One region of the Leucobacter albus genome, then DNA from elsewhere that is predicted to be linked to it. Evidence: riboswitches for the same ligand, from Rfam matches in the RefSeq annotation. Region 1 holds a riboswitch; each other region holds the start of a gene.
What was found. Region 1 has a riboswitch for thiamine pyrophosphate ahead of thiM (hydroxyethylthiazole kinase). Riboswitches for the same ligand answer to the same signal wherever they lie in the genome.

Region 1 (7,017 bases):
AGCCAGAGTGCCGTGCCAACGACGACGCCGATGCCGAGTGCGAGCCAAAGCCCGTCGATGCCGGCCTGCACCGCCCCGCGTAGGTTCCCGGCGCCGCGCCTGCGCGCGACCAGCGGGGTCGTCGAATACGCGAGGAAGATCATCAGGCCGACGGCAGTTTGCAGAATCGCGCTCGCGATGGCGAGGCCAGCGAGCGGTGCGGCTCCGAGGTGGCCGATGAAGATCGCGTCGAGCGTGAGTAGCATCGGCTCGACGATGAGGGCGCCGAGCGCTGGGAAGGCGAGGGCCGCGATGCGCCGATCGATCGTGCGGCGCTCGCCGCCCGGCGCTTCCGCTGCTTCAGACATGAGCAATACGCTACCGGTTGCCTGTGACAATGCGGTGCCCTCCATGTGCGGGAGGATGCAACGCTGAGAGTGAACGCAATGCCGACGGTCTGGCCCCGCGGCTAGGCTGTGCTCATGAGTAACTCCGGTATTGAACTCACCGAGCTCGACGCGTCGGTGCGCCCCCAAGACGACCTGTTTCGCCACATGAACGGCAAGTGGATCGACCGCACCGAGATCCCTGCCGACAAAGCCAGGTACGGTTCGTTCGCCGTGCTCGCCGAGAACGCCGAAGAGGCCGTGCGCGACATCATCACCGGCACCGAGTCGCCAGCCCCCGGGCTCATCTCGGGCGGGGCTGAAGCCGAGGCCGACAAGGTCGCGGCGCTCTACGCGAGCTTCATGGACACGGAGCGCATCGACCAGCTGGGCGCGGCACCCATTCGCGCAGACCTCGACCGAGCGCTCGCCGTTACTTCGGTTGGGGAGCTCGTGCGCCTCACCGCGGAGCTCGAGCGCGGCGGGCTCGGCGGCTTCTACGGCATGTTCATCGACAACGACCCGGGCGACCCCGCGCGCTACATCCTCTTCGTGATGCAGGGCGGCATCGGCCTGCCCGACGAGTCGTACTACCGCGAGGAGCAGTTCGCCGAGGTGCGCGAGCAGTACGTTGCCCACATCGCGCGGATGCTCACGCTCGCCGGCGTTGGATCCGAGAGCGCCGGCGACCCCGAGCGGCTCGCGGGCCTCGCGTTCGACCTCGAGACGCGCATCGCTCAGAGCCACTGGGACACCGTCGAGAGCCGCGACATTCAGAAGCTCTACAACCTGCGCGACTTCGCCGGGCTGCAGGAGATCACCCCGCAGCTCGACTGGAGCGCCTACATCGCAGCCATGGGAGCCCCCGAGGCCGCCTTCGCCGAGGTCGTCGCGGCGCAGCCCAGCGCGCTCGCGGGCCTCGCCTCGCTCCTCGTCGACGACGAGCTCGAGGCCTGGCGGGCCTGGCTCGCCTGGTCGATCGTGCGCTCCTCGGCTGCGCTGCTCACGCAGGAAATGTCGCGCGCAAACTTCGACTTCTACGGCACCGCCCTCACCGGCGCGACCGAGCAGCGCGAGCGCTGGCGCCGCGGCGTCTCCTTCGTCGAAGGGGCAATGGGCGAGGCCGTCGGCCGCATCTACGTCGAGCGCCACTTCGACGAGAACTCGAAGGCAGCGATGGACGAGCTCGTCGGCCACCTCATCGACGCCTACCGCGATTCGATCACTGAGCTCTCGTGGATGGGCGCAGACACCCGCGAGCGCGCGCTCGAAAAGCTCGAGAAGTTCACCCCGAAGATCGGCTACCCCGAGAAGTGGCGCGACTACTCGGCGCTCGCCGCAGACTCTGGCGACCTCGTCGGCAACTCCAAGCGCGTCGCCGAGTACGAGTTTCAGCGAGAGTTCGGCAAGATCGGCAAGCCCATCGACGCGACCGAGTGGTTCATGACCCCGCAGACCGTGAACGCCTACTACAACCCTGGCATGAACGAGATCGTGTTCCCCGCCGCGATTCTGCAGCCGCCGTTCTTCGACGTGACCTGGGATGCGGCGGCGAACTTCGGCGCGATCGGCGCGGTCATCGGCCACGAGATCGGCCACGGCTTCGACGACCAGGGCTCGCGCTACGACGGCGACGGCAAGCTCACCGACTGGTGGACGGAGCAGGATCGCGAGGCGTTCGAGAAGCTCACCGGCGCGCTCATCGGCCAGTACAACGAGCTCTCGCCCGAGGGAGCAGACGGCCAGACCGTCAACGGCGAGCTCACGATCGGCGAGAACATCGGCGACCTGTCGGGGCTCGAGATCGCGTGGAAGGCATACCTGCGTTCGCTCGCGGGCGCCGAGTCTCCCGTGATCGACGGGCTCACTGGGGCCGAGCGCTTCTTCCTCGCCTGGGCCCAGGCCTGGCAGCAGAAGTCGCGGCCGGCCGAGGTGGTGCGCCTGCTGACCATTGACCCGCACTCGCCGAACGAGTTCAGGTGCAACCAGATTCTCAAGAACCTCGACGCGTTCCACGAGGCGTACGCGACTGAGCCCGGCGATGGGCTCTACCTCGCCCCCGAGGAACGCGTGAGCATCTGGTAGGGCTTGGGCTTGGGGCCTGCCCGATATGAACTTTCTGCGGGAAATGCGCTTTTGCGGGGGCGCATAACGCGCACAGCGTGCAGAGAGTTCTGGGCCGGGCCGGGCCGGGCCGGGCCTGGGGCCGGGGGCCTGGGGTCGGGGGCCTGGGGCCGGGTCGGGGCTGGGTGCTCGCGCTTGGTGGCGCGGGCTGCCCCTCCCGTGGGTGAGGGCAGGTCGGGTGCGCGCTCGGTGGGCGGCGCGGGTGCTCGCCGGCCCGTGTGCGCCGAATGGCCGAACTTTCTGCGGGAAAGACGCGAATAGGAGCCCCCATAGTGCGCATTGCCCGCAGAAAGTTGGCTCGGTGGCAGGCAGGGCGCGGGCGCCCTCGTAGTTCATCTGGTGCGGCTATCGTGGTGCTATGCGCGCCCTTGCCAAGATCACTGGAGCTCTCGCTGCTGTCGCTGCCCTCACCGCGTTGGTCGGGTGCTCAGCCCCGCCCGCGGCTGAGCCATCGGTGCCGCCCGAGGCGGGCGCGCCCAGCGCGACAGCGCCTGAGAAGCCAGCGGAGACGATGTTCAGCCTCGACAGTATCTCGTCTTGCGCCCAGGTCGAGCAGGCGGTCGCTGCGTACATCGAGGGGCTCGTGCCAGACGAGGGCAACGTTGTCGACGAGTGGGGCGTGACCTGCCAGTGGGAGAGCCCGGAGGAGGGAACGGACCTCGCGGATATTCGCTCCGTCTCCGTGCTGCTTGAGCCCGTCGAGGCCGACGCCGAAGCACCCGACCCGAGCATGGTCGCCGAGGCCGATGGCGGCAGCGTCATCGAGAGCGACTGGGTCGCAGGGCACGGAGGCGTCGCGTTCTCGCTCACGCTCGGCACCGCGGTCGCCGGGTCGACGGCGACGACGGTGTGGGTTCCCGGTGTTGAGGCGCAGGTCGGCGGGGCACAGTGGGGTGACTACCCGGCGCTCGACGGGCCAGCTGCGGTCGCGGTGGTGCAGTCGCTGCTGTCGTAGCTGCCCGAGCGCGCAGCAGCAGGCGCGCAGCCCGCTGCCGGTAGGTCGGGAGCCAGCAGCTCGCAAGCCCGGTGCAGCGCCGTTAGCGCCACCTGCGCCACCTGCGCCACCCGCACGGCCGCCCCCGCACGGCGGCACAGCTCGCGCAGGCTACTGCGGTGGTCATGCAGTGGTGCGGCCGCCCAGCGCGCGGTGCATCGCCGACGCTACGGCAGGTCGACCGACTCGGGGTCGGTGCCGAAGCGTTCGCGCTGCTTGCGGTGCTTGTCGGATTCGAGCGCGAGCTGCTTGCGCTGCTGCTTCGCTTCGAGCGCGAGTTGCTTGCGTTCGAGGCTCGCCTGTTTCTTGCCCGCTGCGAGCTGTTTGCGCTCGGCCTGTCTCACGGCGCGCGGCTGCCGGGGTGGCACCTGCGCGAGCACCTCGGGGTAGGCGAAGGGCGCAGGGCCGAACGCCTGGCGGGCCGACCGCACGACCTTTTTACCAAGCAGCCGGTTGCCCGTGCCGCCGATGACCGCCCCGACACCGTAGGGGATAGCCTTGCCGATCACGGAGGCCGTGCCGGTTTTCGCGAGCTTCTTCAGAAACATCGACCGCAGCTGGTCGACCGCGGGCCCGACGAGGTTCTTTGGCATCGCGGTCGTCACGATCTCGCTCCAGAATGCGTTGCGCGCCATGCCACCTGCGACCTGGCCGGTTACCTGACGCAGCAGGGTCGCGCCCTCATCGCCAAGCATGAGCGCGAGGATGAGGGCGTGCGTGCGGTCGCGGTCAGTGAGCACGATGCCGTGCACCTCGGCGACAGCGTGCGCGAACAGCGCGGTTGCCTCGATGAACCCCAGGGTCTCGGCGCCGGCGAGCGCGAGTGCTGCAGCCGTGCCCACCGCTGGGATCGCTGCTGCTGCGCCGACGCCCGCGCCGCCAGCCATCACGGTGGCGAGGTAGTGGCGCTCGAGCATCTCGGTGAGCTGCTGCGGGGTCGCGCCGGGGTGGCGGGAACGAATGCGCCTGAGGTGGGCGAGCACGATCGGCCGCTGCACCGTGAGCACGCCGTCGAGCGCCTTCGCCACCGCCGGGTGCTGCTGGTGGTAGCCAGAGCCCGAGGGGGCCTGCGGCGCGGCATCGACAACGATGATCGGCTCTTCGGGCCGGGGCGCATAGCGGGGCTGATTCATAGCGACATGCTAACCAGCGAGGCTGGAAGCGGGGGCATGCGTTCGCTGTGGGGAAACGGGGCAGGGAACCCGCCCGCGCGGCCGGCAGGCCGGCAGGCCGGTAGGCCGGCTTGCCAGCCCGTACGGGGCGTGCGCTAGGCTGGCTGCCAACGACACGGGGTGCCGCAACCAGCGGCTGAGATCAGACCCGTCGAACCTGCTCTCGTTAGTACGAGCGAAGGGATGTCCCTATGCACGCACCATTTTCCGCGCCCGCAGCCGAGCTGGCGGAGGTGACCGCAGCACTGCTCGCTAGCCTGCGGGCCCGCGGCCCGCTCGTGCACTGCATCACGAACGGTGTGGTGCAGGGCTTCACCGCGAACGCGCTCCTCGCCCTGGGCGCAGCTCCCGCGATGGTCGACATCACGGGAGAGGCCGGGTTGTTCGCCGCCGCGGCAGACGGGCTGCTTGTGAACCTCGGAACCCCGGCGCCCGAGCAGCGCGACGCGATGCGCGAGGCCGTCGCCGGGGCGAACGCTGCCGGCACCCCGTGGGTGCTCGACCCGGTCGCGATCGGTGCGCTGCCGATTCGCACGGCGCTCGCCAACGAGCTTGTGCGCGAGCGCCCGACCGCGGTGCGCGGCAACGCCTCCGAGGTGCTCGCGCTCGCCGGGCTCGGAACCGGTGGCCGCGGCACCGACGCGTCTGAGGCGGCAGCGGCCGCGCTGCCAGCTGCGGCCGCCCTCTCGGCGCATCACGGTGCGGTCGTCGCAATCTCCGGCCCCGAAGACCTCGTGCACGCCGCCGGCCGCACGGTTCGCGTGCTCGGCGGCGACGCCCTGCTCACCCGCGTGACGGGCGGTGGCTGCGCGCTGGGCGCGGTGACCGCGGCCTTCCTCGCGGTGCGCGGCGACGAGCAGCCGGCGGCCGCCGTGGCAGCGGCCCACGCCGTCTACGGGCTCGCGGCCTCGGCAGCCGCGGCGGGTGCGAAGGGCCCAGGGAGCTTCGCCGTGCGGCTGCTCGACGAGCTGTCGCTGCTCACCCCCGAGCGGGTGCGGGCGGAGGCAGTGTTTGCGGAGGCAGACGCATGAAGCTCGACCTCTACCTCGTCACCGATGCGGCGCTGTGCGGCGCGCGCGGCGTCGTCGAAACTGTGCGCCAGGCGGTCGACGGCGGCGTGACGATCGTGCAGCTGCGCGACAAGCTGAGCACCCCGGCCGAGCAGCTCACCGAGCTCGAGGCGCTCGCCGCCGCAATCGACGGCCGCGCGGATCTCGTCATCAACGACCGGCTCGACGTCGCGGTGGCGGCGCGCGAGCGCGGCATCCCGGTCGCCGGGGTGCACCTCGGGCAGGGCGATGACGCCGTGACGCGCGCACGCGCAGAGCTCGGCCCCGACGCGATCGTCGGCCTCACCGCGAACACGGCGGCCCACCGCGAGGCAGTCGCGCGTCTGGCACCGGGAACGGTCGACTATCTCGGGGTCGGCGTGATCCACCCCACCACCACGAAGCCAGACCACCCGGCCCCGCTTGGCGTCTCAGGGTTCCGCGAGTTCGCGGCCGCAACCGCGCTGCCGTGCGTCGCGATCGGCGGCGTACAACTCGCCGATATCGCACAGCTCCGCGCGGCAGGCGCGGCGGGCGTCGCAATCGTTTCAGCGCTGTGCGCAGCGCCCGACCCAGCGGCAGCCGCCCGCACACTGATGACCGAGTGGCAGGAGGCCGCCAAATGACCGCACCGTTCACCCCCAACATCCTCTCGATCGCGGGCACCGACCCGACGGGCGGCGCCGGCATTCAGGCCGACCTGAAATCGATCGCCGCGGGCGGCGGCTACGGCATGGCAGTGGTCACCGCGCTCGTCGCCCAAAACACCAGGGGCGTGCGCGAGGTGCACGTGCCAGACACCGCCTTCCTGCGGGCGCAGCTCGACGCCGTGTCAGACGACGTGCGCATCGACGCGGTAAAGATCGGAATGCTCGCGAACACCGAGGTGATCGAGACGGTCGCAGACTGGCTCGGCGCGGTGCGCGGAGCTACGGCGCAGCCCAGCTTCCCAGTCGTGCTCGACCCGGTGATGATCGCGGCGAGCGGCGACCCGCTGCTCGCGCCCGAGACGATCGAGGCGCTCAGGCGGCTCATTCCGCTCGCCGACCTCGTCACGCCCAACCTGTTCGAGCTCGCCGAACTCACCGGTGAGGCGGTCGCCGCAGACTGGGCGGCGGCGCTCGCGCAGGGGCGCAGGCTCGCCGAGGCAACGGGCGTGCGCGTGCTCGTGAAGGGCGGGCATCTCCCCGGCGAGAGCGCGCCCGATGCGCTCGTTGCACCGGGTGGGGAGGTGACGGAGTTTGCTGGGTCGCGGATCCACACCCCGCACACCCACGGCACCGGCTGCTCGCTCTCCGCCGGCGTCGCGACGA
Region 2 (7,017 bases), on a different contig from region 1:
TACGACCGCGATGAGATGATGCTCGCAGCCGTCGGCGACGAGAAGAACTACACGCTGATCCACGACAACATGGCGGCGCCGTGGCAGAGCGTGTGGAACACCGACGTCGGCAAGGCGGGGTTCAACGCGGCCGACACGGAGGGCGCGAAGGCGCTGCTCGCCGAGAGCGACTACAACGGTGAGGCCCTGACGCTCATCGTGAGCAGCAGCTCGAACAACGCGCAGGCCGCGGCGGTCGTGCTGCAAGACCAGATGGCCGCGATCGGCGTCAACGTGAGCATCGAGGCGATGGAGTGGGCGGCGTTCATTGACCGTTACCTCAACGACTACGACTCGTGGGATCTCGGCATCATCACCCAGGTTGTGAAGAACGAGCCGACCCAAACCATCGGGTGGGTGTCGAGCAACCCCGGGTACCAGGCGGGCTCCCCCGAGCTCGCTGCCCTCGAGGCCGCATACCGCGGCGCCGAGACGCTCGCCGACGCGCAGGCTCTGTACGACGATATGCAGCAATACATCGAAGACCTGCGCCCGCTCAGCCGCCTCGGCGACACCCACGACTTGTTCGCCTACTCGACCCGGCTCGAAAACCTCGCGGTGTTCGACGCATCGATCACCTGGTGGAACGTGACGGCCGCGCCGTAGACCGCCCCGAGGCTGTTCACACACCCAGCCGCGCGAGCAGTCTCCCCGCCGCGGCCCGGTCGGCTCCGCTCTCGTGTTCACGGAGCCTGACGGCCGCGGCGGGGCGCTCCTCGACGTGCACAATGCGGCCGGGCCGGGCGCTCAGCACGAGCACGCGGTCGGCGAGCAGCAGCGCCTCGTCAACGTCGTGGGTCACCAGCAGAATGGGCCGCCTGTCGAGCTCAACGATCTCGAGTAGCCACCGCTGCAACTGCCGCCTCGTCAGCGCATCGAGCGCTCCGAGCGGCTCGTCGAGCGCCAGCACCCGCTGCGGCATCAAGAACGAGCGCATGAGCGCGACGCGCTGGCGCATGCCCCCGGAGAGCTCGTCGGGCCACGACTGTTCATACCCCGTCAGGCCGAACCGTTCGAGCAGCGCGAGTGCCTCGGCCCGCGACTCGGCCCGGTTTCGCCCGCAGGTCTCTGCCCCGAGGGTCGCGTTCTCGAGCACCCGGAGCCACGGCAGCAGCGCGTCGCGTTGCGGGTGGTAGGCCACGCCTCCCGGCACGCCGAGCAGCTGGGTTGGCCCCAGCCACGCACCGCCGGCGTCGGGAGCTTCGAGGCCAGCGAGAATGCGCAGCAGCGTCGACTTTCCGCACCCGCTCGGGCCAACGATGGCGGTGAGCGAACCGGGCTCGGCGGTAAACGAGACGTCGCTGAGCGTCGGTGTGCGCCTCGCCCGGCGCCCGAGGAGGCGTGGGCCGGGCGCCGGGTAGGAGTGCGAGATCGACTCGACCCTGAGCGGGAGCGGGCGCTGGTGCGCTTGCGACTGCGACTGCGACTGCGGGCGCTGACGCTGGTGCGGGCCCGAGCCGCCCGCACCCGCCGCTGGCGAGGGCCCGGTGCTGGCAATCATGTTAGGCCGCTGGCAGGTAGTCGTTGGTCCAGGCACCATCGAGTGCGGTTGCGTCATCGAGCATGTTCGCGCGCACGAGGAACTCGGTGAAGCGCTGCCAGACCTCGCTCTCCATTGCCCCAAATCGGCCCTCGGGCGCGAACCGCGGCGCGTAGTAGTCGACGGCCGCAGCGATGAGGCCCTCGTCGAGTTCAGGGGCTGCGGCGAGCATGGCCGCGGCGCCCGCCGACGGATCCGCCACGACAGCGTCGTACCCCGCGCTCGTCGCGGCCAAGAACGATTCGGTGAGATCCGGGTCTTCGGTCATCGCCTTCGCGTTTCCGATAATCACGGGCGTGTACCAGTTGGGAATGCACGCCTGCTGGTCGGCCAGGGCGATGAGGGAGACGTCGTCGCGCTCCGCCTGCGCGCGGAGCGCATCCCAGCCGCCGAACACCCAGGTGACGTCGAAGCGCTGCTGCGCGAGCCCGGAGAGGTAGTCGACGTTGCCGATCTCCACAAACTCGACCGCGGCAGCATCGGCTCCACCGCACTCAGCGAGCGCAGAGATGATCTCGGTTTCGAGCGCCCCGCCGTAGCCGCCGTAGGTCAGGCCGGCGAGCGACCCGGGGTCTGCGGTGAGGCCGGAGCCGGCGAGCCCCATGAGCACCGAATCGTTGACGGGCAGGAGCGTCGCGACCGCCTCAAGATCCATGCCCGCCGCGCGCGCCGGCAACACCGACTCCGCCTGCGAGATGCCGAAGTCGGCGCGCCCCTGGGCAACCGAGGCGTCTGCCCCGATGCCGTCGCCCGGCTCGAGAATCTCGACGTCGAGGCCGGCGGCCTCGTAGAGGCCGTGCTCGTGCGCGTAGTAGATGCCGGCGTGGTGCGCGTTCGGCGTCCAGTTGAGCATAAGGGTGACGGGCCGCAGGCCGTCGGCGGCCGCGCCCTGCTCTGCGTCGGGGTTCGGGGCGGAGGCCGCGCACCCGGCGATGAGGAGCGAGGCGGCGAGCGCCGCCGCGCTCAGTGCGATGCGTCGGTGAGAGCTGTTCGGGGTCATTGTCAGACGCCCTTTCTGTTGCGTGTGGATCGGGTCTGTGAGAGCACGAGATCGCCGATGAGTGAAGTAAGCCAGAACAGCAGCACGCCGAGCACGGCGATCACGCCGACCGCGGCAAACAGCTGGTCCATCTTGTAGCTCGCTTGCGAGCGTTGGAGGTAGACGCCGAGCCCGATGGATGACCCCATCCACTCGGCAATGATCGCGCTGAACACGACGTAGCTCGCCGCGACCTTCGCGCCCGCGACAATCGCAGGGGTGGATCCCGGGAGCTTCACCCGGCGCAGCACCGTGACGGGCGACGCCCCCATCGACACGAGCAGGTCAACGAGGTACCGGTCTGCGTCGCGCATTGCGGCGCTCGCGCTGATCGCGATCGGGAAGAACGCGCCGAGCGTGACGACGAGAATCTTCGGGAATGCACCGAACCCCATCGCCGCAATGAGAATCGGGGCGAACACGACCGGCGGAATGGCCTGGCTTGCGATGAGCAGCGGCTCGGCAGCGCGCCGCAGCGTGCCCGAGAGCCCGAGCAGCGTGCCGAAGCCGATGCCGCAGACTGCGCCGAGCGCGAGGCCGGCAAGCGCGATCCGCATCGTCGCCGCGAGGTGAGCTGCGAGCAGCGCGCGATCGTTCCACCCCGCCTCCCAGACGCTCGCGGGCGACGGCAGCAGGTAACTGGGCGCGTCGGTGACGCGCACGAGCAGCCCCCACAGCAGCACCGCACCGAGGGCGGCGAGGAGTGCCGGGAGAATCTGCCGTGTGAGAATTCTCACGGCGTCTGGGCGCTAGTGAGTGATGCGAGAGACGAGGTCTGCCATCGACGCCTCCACGACGTCGTCTTTCGCTTCGAGAATGCGAAAGTGCGTCATGACGCGGTCGGCCCCGGCTTCGAGGGTGGCATCGTGCAGCTCGCGCATGAGCGGCCAGAGCCTATCTGCCGGCCCCTGGATTGTGGTGCCGAGCGCACCGACTTCGTATTCGAGGCCGCTCTGCTCGATGACGCGAATCGCGCCCTCGACGCAGCTGTATCGACCGTTTTCGTCTCCCATTGGCGTGGGTGACACGTGAACATGGATCAACATAGTGACCGCTTCCCTCCGCTCGCATTACCGAGATCAGGTTCCTGGAGTGGTTCGCCTCGTTCGGCGAATCTCAGCCCGTTCGGGCCCCCCCAGCGGATGTGTACTGGAACCCTCAGCATAGCCGCGAACGCACGGGCGCGGTCAAGCCCGTGCGTTCGCACCGGAGTGTCGCGGCGGCCCCTGATCGCTTGCCCCAGCACTCTGCCCTATCGTGGAGGCCATCGGCGCGCTCAGCTAAGGCGCCCCTCCAAGCTTCACCCCATGCCCCCGCCCACACCTGCCGAAGGAGCACCATGAGCCACGACATGAGCACCCAGATCCAGCTCGCCCGCCGCCCGAAGGGCTGGCCAGTGCACGAAGACTTCGCCACGGTCACCGTCGAGTACGCTGACCCAGCCCCCGGCGAGGTTCGCGTCGTCAACGAGTTCGTCTCGGTTGATCCGTACATGCGCGGCCGCATGAGCGACGCCCGCAGCTACGTCGCACCCTACGAGATCGGCGGCGTGATCGCCGGCGGTGCGATCGGCCGCGTCGTCGCGTCTGCAGCCGAGCAGCTGCCCGTTGGCACCGTCGTGCTGCACCAGCATGGCTGGACCGACGTCATTCAGGCAGACGCCTCGAAGTTTCGCGCCGCCCCCGAGGTCACGGGCCTGCCCAACTCGCTCCGACTCCACATGCTTGGCATGACGGGCCTCACCGCCTACGTCGGGCTCACTGCAATCGCCGGCCTGCGCGAGGGCGACACCGTCTTCGTCTCGGGGGCCGCTGGTGCCGTCGGCACCGCCGTCGGCCAGATCGCGAAGCTTCTCGGCGCAGGCCGAGTGATTGGCTCAGCGGGGACGGCCGAGAAGGTGGCGCTCCTTACCGAGAAGTACGGCTACGACGCAGCGTTTAACTACAAAGACGGCCTGGTGCGCACGCAGCTCGCTGAGGCCGCCCCAGCCGGGGTCGATGTGTTCTTCGACAACGTCGGCGGCGACCACCTCGAGGCAGCGCTCGCCTCGATGAACCGCGGCGGCCGCCTCGCACTCTGCGGCGCGATCGCGGCGTACAACGCGACCGAGCGCCAGGCCGGCCCGAGCAACATGTCGAAGATGATCACCGAGAGCCTCACCATGCAGGGCTTCACTGTTGGCGAGCACTGGGACAAGGCGCCGGCGTTCACGGAGCTCATGACGGGCTGGTTTATGGACGGCAAGATCGCCTACGACGAGACCATCGTCGACGGCATCGACAATACGATCGACGCGTTCCTCGCCATGATGCAGGGTGCGAACACCGGCAAGATGCTCGTGCGCATCTAGACCAGCGAGCCCGGCGCTGCCACCCAGTTCACGGGAGCACACGTTAGCCACCAAAGCACACGTTATTAACGTGGGATTACGTGTGCTCCGGTGAATAACGTGTGCTCCGGCGACGCCCCGAGCCCGGGGGGGGGGGGAGGGACGAGAGCCTACACGGCAGGCGGGGTGAGCCCGGAGGCAACCGCGAGATCCTGCCACGACATGCCGGTGCCCTTGAAGACGTTGGGGCGGCTCGCATCGCGCACGATCTCGCCGCGCACGAGCCCCGCGAGCGGCCGCAGCGTATCGGTATCGAGGTTGCCCTCGGCCGCCGCCATGATCACGTCGCCAGCTTCACGCAGCGCGGTGTCGTGGTCTTCGACGACGACGAGCGCCCGCGCCATGAGGTCGCCTGGGAGCTCGCGGCGGTCGGCCTCGTGCGACCCCATGGCGGCCACGCAGGCGCCGTCGCGCACGAGGGAGCCGTCGAACACGGGGTCTTTCGCCGACGTCGCGCAGAGCACGATGTCGGCGTCGGAGACATCCGCTGCGGTTCCGAGCGTGGCCTGGATGCCGAGTTCTGCGAGCTTCGCGATCGCTGGCGCGGTGCGCTCGGGGTTGCGGCCCACGAGGCGAATGTCGGTGAGCTCGCGAATCCGAGAGAACGCCAGGACGTGGTCGATCGCCTGCGGGCCGCTCCCGAACACGACGAGCCGCTCGGCGTCGGGGGCCGCGAGCCGGTCGACGGCCACCGCGGTCGTCGCGGGGGTGCGGATCACGGTGAGCGCCGACCCATCGACGAGCAGCTGCGGGGTGAGGGTCTCTGCATCCATGAGCAGGTACAGCGCCTGGATGCGCGGCTTGCCCTTGGCAGGGTTGCCCGGCGACACCGACGCGATCTTCACCCCCACCGACTGCCCAAGCGTCGACGGCATGAGCAGCAGGTGCCCCTCCCCCGCATCAACCGACTGGCGTGCGGGGTCGTTCGCGGGGTCGAAGCCGTCAAGGAGCGCCCGCTCGATGAGCCCGCGCGCGGTGTCGGGGTCGATCTGCGCGCGAACGTCGTCAGCTGAGAGGAACGGGAGTCCGGTCGGGGCAATCATCGTGTTCTCCTAGGTGTTGCGTGTGCGGCGGTGGAGTGCGGCCGCGATGGAATATGGCTGCTGTGAACCTTGGTGAGGGGTCGCGGTGCGACGGCGGATCGGCCTAGAAGCGGTCGGCAGAGACGCCCCGGAGCAGCTCGGGCACCGGCCCGCCTGCGACGAGGTCGGTGATGAGCTTGCCGGTCGTGGGCGCGAGGCTGATGCCGAGCATGACGTGGCCGGTCGCGACGAGCACGCTCGGGTGCTTCGCGAGCGCGCCGATGATGGGCAGGCCGTCTGGCGTCGTTGGGCGCAGCCCCGTCCAGGGCTCCGGGGCGCCCTCGATGTCGGGCCAGCCCTCGAAGTACGAGCTCACACCCGTGAGAATTCCGCCCGCACGGCGGCGCTTGATCGACTCGTCGACCCCGGTGAACCCCATGGTGCCCGCGAGGCGCACCTTCGTGTCGAGCGGAGTGATCGCGACCTTCGCCTCTGCAAGGTAGATCGGCTTTGTCGGCCCGCCCGGCACGACGGGGAAGTCGTAGCCGTAGCCCTTGCCCGACTGCAGCGGCACGCGCTCGCCGATGCCCTTCAGCACCTCGTTCGTCCACGCCCCGGCGGCGACGACCACGCGGTCGGCGCTCAGGAGCTCGGAGCCGTGTGTCGCGGAGCCGACCCGCACGGCGACCGATCCCCCGGCCCCCGTCTCAAGCGTGGCGGGAGCACCGAGCCTGAGCTCGACCCCCTCGCGCTCGCACGCGGCGGCGAGGCCGCGCACGAACGACCCGGGGTCGACCGAGCGGTCGCCGCGCGACTCGATGCCAGCGGCGACCCGGTCCGACAGGACCGGCTTGTGTGCCTTGAGGTCTGCGTCGCTCATGTGGTTCCACGAGAAACCGGGGAGCTTGCCGTCGAGCAGCTCGAGCTCAGTGACCCGCCCCTCGACCTTGTGACCGTTCGTGAAGAGCATCGCGAGCGGCTCGTCGTG
Region 3 (7,017 bases), on a different contig from region 1:
AGGGTGCGAACAGCTACTACTGGGCCCCGGCGGCCTTCGTCGTTACGGCGGCTGACACGGGTAACGCCGGTAATACCGGTGGCACGGGCGGCACCGGCAACGGCACCGTCAGTGATAAGGACCCGGCGAAAGCGGGCGGCGCGAAGGGCCAGCAGCTCGCTGTCTCGGGCTCCGAGCAGAATCTGCTGCCCGTCGCGCTCGGCGGCGTCGCACTCGCGCTCGGTGCGGGGCTGATGCTCCTGCGCCGCCGCGCGCGCTAAGCGGCTGCCAGCCTCAGCGCTGCAAGTGGCGCCCCGATACCTCACGGTGTCGGGGCGCCACTTGCGTGCCAGCGCCCGCGGATCCGCCGCTGGCAGCGAACCCACCGAGTCACAGAGCGCAACACGCGCCCCCGCGCGGGGCCCGCGCGGCATACTTGAACAATGAGCCAGGTACAGGGAGCCCACCTCGTGGGCAGCATCAACTTCGACGACGCCGAGACGACGCTGCGGGTCGCGGCGGAGCAGCTCGGCGACCGGCTGCGGCGCATACCCGACGGCGAGGTTGGCGAGCGCTTTCACTGGATTCTGTTTCAGGCAGACGTGCTCGGCCAGGCCGCCGGCATCGAGCGCGTCGGCGACACCCCGATTCCGCTGCGCATGCTCGATATTCGGCCGGTGCGGCTCGCCGAGGGGGTCGACGCCGCGAGCATCGAACTGCCGCCGCTGGGCTACGCGGCCGCGGCGCGCGAGTCGTGGGAGGTGTTCGAGCGGCTGCAGCGGGACGGCGTGATCGCCGAGCACACCCGCTTCCAGGTGTCACTGCCGACGCCGCTCGCGGTCGTCGCGAGCCTCGTCGCCGCTCCCGACCGGGCAGCGTTCGAGCCAGTGTACGAGGCGGCGCTCGCGCGCGAGCTCGACGAAATTCTCGCGACGATTCCGCACGACAAGCTCGCGATTCAGTGGGACGCGGCGCTCGAGTTTGCGATCATCGAGGGGGTCACCGGCCACGCCGGAGCGTTCGAGTGGTTCGACGACGTGTGGGCCGGCACGACCGAGCGGCTCGCGCGGCAGCTCGACCGGGTGCCGGCGGGCGTCGAGGCCGGCGTGCACCTGTGCTACGGCGACGTCGCCGAGAAGCACTTCGTCGAGCCTGCCGACACCGAGCAGCTCACCCGCTTCGCTAACCGGGTGCTCGAGCTCACGGCCCGGCCCCTCACGTGGCTGCACCTGCCCGTGCCGATCGAGCGCGACGACGCCGCGTACTTCGCCCCGCTCGCGCGGCTGCAGCTGCCGGTCGAAAGCGAGCTCTACCTCGGCCTCGTGCACCGCGAAGACGGCGCTGAGGGCGCCGAGCGGCGCATCGCGGCTGCGCAGGCACATGTCTCGCGCGACTTCGGGGTCGCGACCGAGTGCGGCTTCGGCCGCGCGCCGGAGGGCACGACCGTGCCGCTGTTCGAGGCGCACCGCCGCGTCGCGCTCGCCTGGTAGGTGCCAGGCGCGGCCCGGTAGACTTTGGGGCGATGAGAGCAATACTGACCGGGGTCGTCGCAACGATTGAGGCCATCGCGGTCGCGCTGGCCACGCTGCTGGTTGCCGCCGCCGTCGCCTTTCTCGTGTGGTGGCTCGCGTTCGACCTGGGTGCCGAGCCCGCCGACGTGTTCGCGGGCGCGGGCGCGGCCTGGCTGCTCGCGCACTTCGTGCCGCTCGGCGTCGAGCTCTCGCCCGAGACGATGCAGCTGCTCGGCTTCGGCCCCGAGGCACTCGCCTTCACGCTCTCGCTCGCGCCGCTCGGCATCACGCTCGTGACCGTCGGCTTCGCGGCGCGCGCCGGGTGGCGGTTCGGGGGCCGCGGCGGCGCCGGGGCCGCCGGCGTGCTCGGCGGGGCACTGGGGTTCGGCGCGGTCGCCGGCGTGGTCGCCTCGCTCGCGCCGCTCGTGCGCGGTGGGTGGTTTGCCGCCGCTGCGGCCGCAGGGCTCGTGTACGGCGCGGGCTCGGCGATCGCCTTCGTGATTCGCGCGGCGCGCGAACAGCACGGTTGGTGGATCGCGGCGCTCGGGGCGACCGAGGCCGCACTCGCGAAGCTCGGCTTGCCGCGCCCCGCCGCATTCGCGTACCGCGCGGGGCAGACCCTCAGGCTCGCGGTGATGCTGCTCGCCGGCTATCTCGGTCTTGCGGGCATCGCGTTCGCCGCCTCGCTCCTCGGCAGGTTCGCCCACGTCGTTGGCGCCTCCGAGGCGCTGCAGCTCGACCTCTGGGGCACGCTGCTGATGTTCGTGTTGCAGCTGATGCTGCTCCCGGTGCTCGTGTTGTGGGCGGGTTCGTGGCTGACGGGTGCCGGCTTCGCCGTTGGAATTGGCAGTTCGGCGTCGCCGTTCGGGCAGCTGCTCGGGCCGCTGCCGGGGCTGCCGGTGCTCGCCGCCATACCCGAGGGGTGGGGGAGCGGCGCGGTGATTGCGCCGCTCTTGCTCGCGCTCGTTGGCGTGGCGATCGGGGCCGCGCTCGGCGAGCGGGCCAGGCAGCAGACGCTTGGGGCGCTCGCGGCGCAGGTCGTTGGGGCCGCGGTCGCGGCAGGGCTGGCGATCGCGCTCGCGAACTGGGCGGCGAGCGGATCGCTGGGCCCGGGCCGGCTGGCCGAGGTCGGCCCAGCGGTGTGGCTCGGGGCTGGGCTGGCCGCGGCCGAGCTCGGGCTCGGGTGCTTTCTCGGCGCGCTCGCGGCGCGCGCAGACGTCGCGAGGCGGATCCGCGTGGGGCGCGAGGCCGGCCCGCGCCTCGGAGGCGTGACCGACCCCGACGCGGGCGCTGAGGCGCTGGCCGGGGCACCTGCCGGGGTGCCCGGTGGAGTGCGGGTCGGGGAGCGCGCCGGGACGGACCGCGGAGCGAGCCTTGACCGTGAGGAGGCGCCTGGTGAGGAACGCCTCGCCCCCGTGGCGCGGCTGTGGCCTCGGGCCGCGCGCCGATCGGGCTCGGAGGCTGGCATCGGAGTGCTCGGCGAGGAACTTGACCCCGACGACCAGCTCACCGAGCCGCTCGACGGCGTGGTGGGTGGCGGTAGTGCTGGCGGCGCCGACGGGTTCGCTGCCGGGGGGTACGGTACCGATGCGTACGGTACCGATGCGTACGACACCGATGCGTACGACACCGATGCGGATGACACCGATGCGTACGACACCGATGCGTTTGGTGCCGGGGTGCTTGGCGCCGACGGACCCGGCGCGCCAGTGCCAGAGGCCGAGCTGTTCGATCAGCACGACGCCGGTCGCGATGACGGTCACGACGCCGGTCACGATGCCGGTCACGATGACGCCGGCGGGCAGGCCGAGAGGCGGGCCCCGGGCGCGACCGGAGCCCGCGAAGCGGGCCGCGAGCCCGACGCCGAAGAGCTCATCGAGGCGTATTCGTGGGAGAACGTTGACCTCGACGCCCAGGCCGACCCCGAGCCGAAGCGGCAGGGTTGGCGCTGGCCTGGCCGCAAGGGCTAGGCTGGGGGAGTAATCCACGGGAGTCCCGGCGCGCGGGGCTGAGAGGGAGCACGCGTGCTCTGACCGTTTCACCTGATCTGGTTCATGCCAGCGGAGGAAGGACTCTTCTCGTTATGCGTACACACTCGCGTTCCAAGACCCGCGTATTCGCGCTCGCCGCGTTGCCACTCGCGGGCGTACTCGCGCTTACCGGGTGCGGCGCTGCCGACGCCGGCGAGCCCGCAGCCAACAACCCCAAACGGGTGTCGATCGTGGTGCACGACAGCTTTGTCGACGGCGATGCCTTTGCCGCCGCGGCGAGCAAGGCCACCGGCTTCGACGTCGAGGTGCTGACTGCTGGCGACGGCGGCGAGCTCGCGAACAAGCTCGTGCTCACCAAGGGAGCCCCGATAGCCGACGCGTTCTTCGGCATCGACAACACCTTCGCCTCGCGCCTCATAGACAACGACGTTGTCGAACCCGTTGCCGTCGACGCGCTCCCGGAGCGGGCCGTGAAGATCGCCGCCGAGCTCGATGGGGCAACCGCCGAGCAGGTACCGCTCGTGCCCATCGACATTGGGGCGACCTGCGTGAATATCGACAGCGACTGGTTCGCCGAGCACGGGGTTGCTGAGCCTGCAACGTTCGACGACCTCGCGGATCCGCAGTACAAAGATCTCGCGGTGCTGCTCGACCCGACCGGCTCGAGCACCGGCGCCTCGTTCATGATTGCCACGATCGCGAAGTTCGGCGAGGACGGCTTCGTCGATTACTGGAAGAGCCTCGAGGCCAACGGTGCGCGCATCGTGCAGGGGTGGACCGAAGCCTACAACACCGAGTTCAGCGGGGTGAACGAGGCCGGCTCCCGGCCCATCGTGGTGTCGTACTCGACCTCACCCGCGTTCACGGTGAACGACGACGAAACCGCCTCGAACACCCGCGCGCTGCTCGACACCTGCTCAAGCCAGACCGAGTTCGCCGGCGTGCTCAAGGGCAGCGCGAACCCGGAGGGTGCCCTCGCCGTCGTGAACTACCTGCTCTCGGAGGAGTTTCAGTCGGGCATCGCCGACCAGATGTACATGTACCCCGTCGATGAGTCGATCGAGCTGCCGAGCAGCTGGGCGAAGTTCGCGCCGCTGCCCGCTGACGGTCAGGCCCATGACCTGAGCTCAGCCGAGATTCAGGCGGGCCTCGACGGCTGGCTGCGAACCCTCGGCGACGCCGTCGGGCTGTAGCGGGGCTCGCTCGCATGGGGAGGCCTCGGTGAGGGCGGTGACGGCGGTGACGGCGGTGGCCCGTCGCCCGCTCGGTGCGCTCGCGTGGGCGCTCGCTGCGGCCGTTCCCCTGGTTTTTGTCGGCATCTTCTTTCTGTGGCCGGTTGTCGCGCTTGTCGCGACGGGGCTCACGAGCGGTGGCCAGCTTGACCTCGGCGGTATCACCGAGGTGCTCGGGCTCGAGCGCAGCTGGCGTGTGCTCGGCAACACGCTCACACAGGCGAGCCTCGCGACACTCGTTGCCGTGCTACTCGGCGTGCCGGCCGCGTTCGTGCTCTATCGGCTCGAATTTCGCGGCCGCGGGGTGCTGCGGGCGCTGCTCACCGTGCCGTTCGTGCTACCAGCGGTGGTCGTTGGCGTGGCCTTCACCGCGCTCTACGGGCCGGGAGGCGCGCTGCACTGGCTCGGGCTCGATCGCTCGCTCACCGTCGTCGTGCTCGCGCTCGCGTTCTTCAACGTCACCGTCGTCGCCCGCACCGTCGGCGGTTACTGGGCACAGCTCGACACCCGCCAAGGGCAGGCCGCACGCACGCTCGGAGCCGGCCCCGTGCGCGTATTCTGCACGGTCACGCTGCCCGCACTGGCACCCGCCCTCGCCTCGGCCGGTGCCCTCGTCTTCCTGTTCTGCGCGACCTCGTTCGGCGTCGTGCTCATTCTCGGCGGCCGCGAGTTCGCGAACATTGAGACCGAGATCTATCGCCTCACCGTGCAGTTTCTCGACCTGCGCTCGGCTGCCGTGCTGTCGCTCGTGCAGTTCGCAATCGTCGCGCTTGCGCTCGCGGTCTCGGCGCTCCTGCGCTCGCGCAACGAACGCGCCCAGGCGGTGCGCGACGAGGTGCGCGCGCCGCGCCGCGGCGACACCCCCGTGCTGCTCGTCTTCGGTGCGACCGTGCTGCTACTGCACGCGCTCCCGGTCGGGGCGCTCGTCTGGCGGTCACTGCATGCTGTTGGCGGAGGGTTCTCGTTTGAGAATTACCGGGCGCTCGTCTTCCCGCCCCCGTCGTCGCCGCTGCACGGCTCGGTGTTCGACTCGGCGGCGCTGTCGTTTGGCATCGCCTGCGTTGCGACGGTGATCGCGGTAACGCTCGGCATGCTCGTGTCGCTTATCGTGTCGCGCCGGCCTCGCTCACAGGGGCTTCGCCGCGGCATCGCAATATACGACGCGGCGGTAATGCTGCCGCTCGGCATCTCGGCGGTGACGCTCGGCTTCGGGCTGCTGCTCACGATGCACCGCCCGCTCGGCCTCGGCTTTGATCTGCGCACGTCGGTCGTGCTCATACCGATTGCGCAGGCGCTCGTCGCGCTGCCGCTCGTCGTGCGCACGCTCACGCCGGTGCTTCGCGCCATCGACCCGCGCACCCGGGAGGCCGCGATGATGCTCGGAGCCTCGCCGTTTCGGGTGCTGCGCACGATCGACTTCGCGCTACTCGGGCGCTCGGCCGGGCTCGCACTGGGCTTTGCGTTTGCGGTCTCGCTCGGGGAGTTCGGGGCGACCGCGTTTCTCGTGCGACCCGACGCTCAGACGCTGCCGGTCGCGATTGCCGCGCTGGTCGGCAGCCCAGACCCCGCGAGCTACGGGGCGGCGCTGGCCGCGTCGGTCGTGCTCGGCGGGCTCGCTGCCGGAATTATGCTGATGGCCGAGCGCTGGCGCGTCGACGGCGGAGTAGGGGGAAGCTGGTGAACATGCTCGGAGATGGTTCGCGTGCTGGTGCTGGTGCTGGTGCTGTCGGTGCTGGTGGTGAGTGTGGCGATGGGCTGGCTGTGCGCGCCGTGACGGTTGCCTATCGGCGCGACGAACCCGTCGTGCGCGGTGCGAGCTTTGACGTGCAGCGCGGCGAGGTCGTCGCGCTGCTCGGCCCCTCTGGCTGTGGGAAGTCGACGCTGCTTCGAGCGATTGCGGGGCTCGAACCCCTTGCCGGCGGCTCCGTGAGCTGGGGCGGGGAAGACCTTGCCAGGGTGCCAGCGCACCGGCGCGAATTTGGGCTGGTGTTTCAAGACGGGCAATTGTTTGCGCACCGCAACGTCGCCGAGAATATCGCCTACGGGCTGCGAGTGAAACGCTGGAATCGACAGGCCCGCGAGGCCCGGGTGGGCGAGCTGCTCGACCTCGTCGGTCTACCGGAGCTCGGTGCGCGGCCCGTCACCGAGCTTTCTGGCGGGCAGCGCCAGCGCGTCGCGCTCGCCCGCGCGCTTGCCCCCAGCCCGCGGCTGCTGCTGCTCGACGAGCCGCTGTCGGCGCTCGACCGGGAGCTGCGCGACCGGCTCGCCGTCGACCTTGCCGAGCTGCTGCGCGCCACTGGAACA

Region 2: it holds a riboswitch for thiamine pyrophosphate, as region 1 does, so the genes downstream of both, ABD115_RS11930 (thiamine-binding protein) here and thiM (hydroxyethylthiazole kinase) in region 1, are expected to answer to the same signal.
Region 3: it holds a riboswitch for thiamine pyrophosphate, as region 1 does, so the genes downstream of both, ABD115_RS15805 (thiamine ABC transporter substrate-binding protein) here and thiM (hydroxyethylthiazole kinase) in region 1, are expected to answer to the same signal.

The regions. Positions count from the first base shown of each region.
Region 1 covers NZ_BAAAKZ010000001.1:174,982-181,998, forward strand. The annotation lists gene ABD115_RS00805 (MATE family efflux transporter) at 1-347, opposite strand, end outside; gene ABD115_RS00810 (M13 family metallopeptidase) at 462-2,450, shown strand; gene ABD115_RS00815 (hypothetical protein) at 2,848-3,444, shown strand; gene ABD115_RS00820 (hypothetical protein) at 3,651-4,616, opposite strand; TPP riboswitch at 4,762-4,856, shown strand; gene thiM (hydroxyethylthiazole kinase) at 4,847-5,686, shown strand; gene thiE (thiamine phosphate synthase) at 5,683-6,330, shown strand; gene ABD115_RS00835 (bifunctional hydroxymethylpyrimidine kinase/phosphomethylpyrimidine kinase) at 6,327-7,017, shown strand, end outside.
Region 2 covers NZ_BAAAKZ010000010.1:180,466-187,482, forward strand. The annotation lists gene ABD115_RS11910 (ABC transporter substrate-binding protein) at 1-645, shown strand, start outside; gene ABD115_RS11915 (ABC transporter ATP-binding protein) at 662-1,540, opposite strand; gene ABD115_RS11920 (ABC transporter substrate-binding protein) at 1,542-2,579, opposite strand; gene ABD115_RS11925 (ABC transporter permease) at 2,582-3,355, opposite strand; gene ABD115_RS11930 (thiamine-binding protein) at 3,368-3,646, opposite strand; TPP riboswitch at 3,658-3,765, opposite strand; gene ABD115_RS11935 (NADP-dependent oxidoreductase) at 3,958-4,968, shown strand; gene ABD115_RS11940 (ornithine cyclodeaminase family protein) at 5,118-6,050, opposite strand; gene ABD115_RS11945 (NAD(P)/FAD-dependent oxidoreductase) at 6,154-7,017, opposite strand, start outside.
Region 3 covers NZ_BAAAKZ010000017.1:173,060-180,076, reverse strand. The annotation lists gene ABD115_RS15820 (LPXTG cell wall anchor domain-containing protein) at 1-260, shown strand, start outside; gene ABD115_RS15815 (hypothetical protein) at 423-1,469, shown strand; gene ABD115_RS15810 (cell division protein PerM) at 1,502-3,460, shown strand; TPP riboswitch at 3,467-3,576, shown strand; gene ABD115_RS15805 (thiamine ABC transporter substrate-binding protein) at 3,574-4,674, shown strand; gene ABD115_RS15800 (ABC transporter permease) at 4,703-6,394, shown strand; gene ABD115_RS15795 (ABC transporter ATP-binding protein) at 6,397-7,017, shown strand, end outside.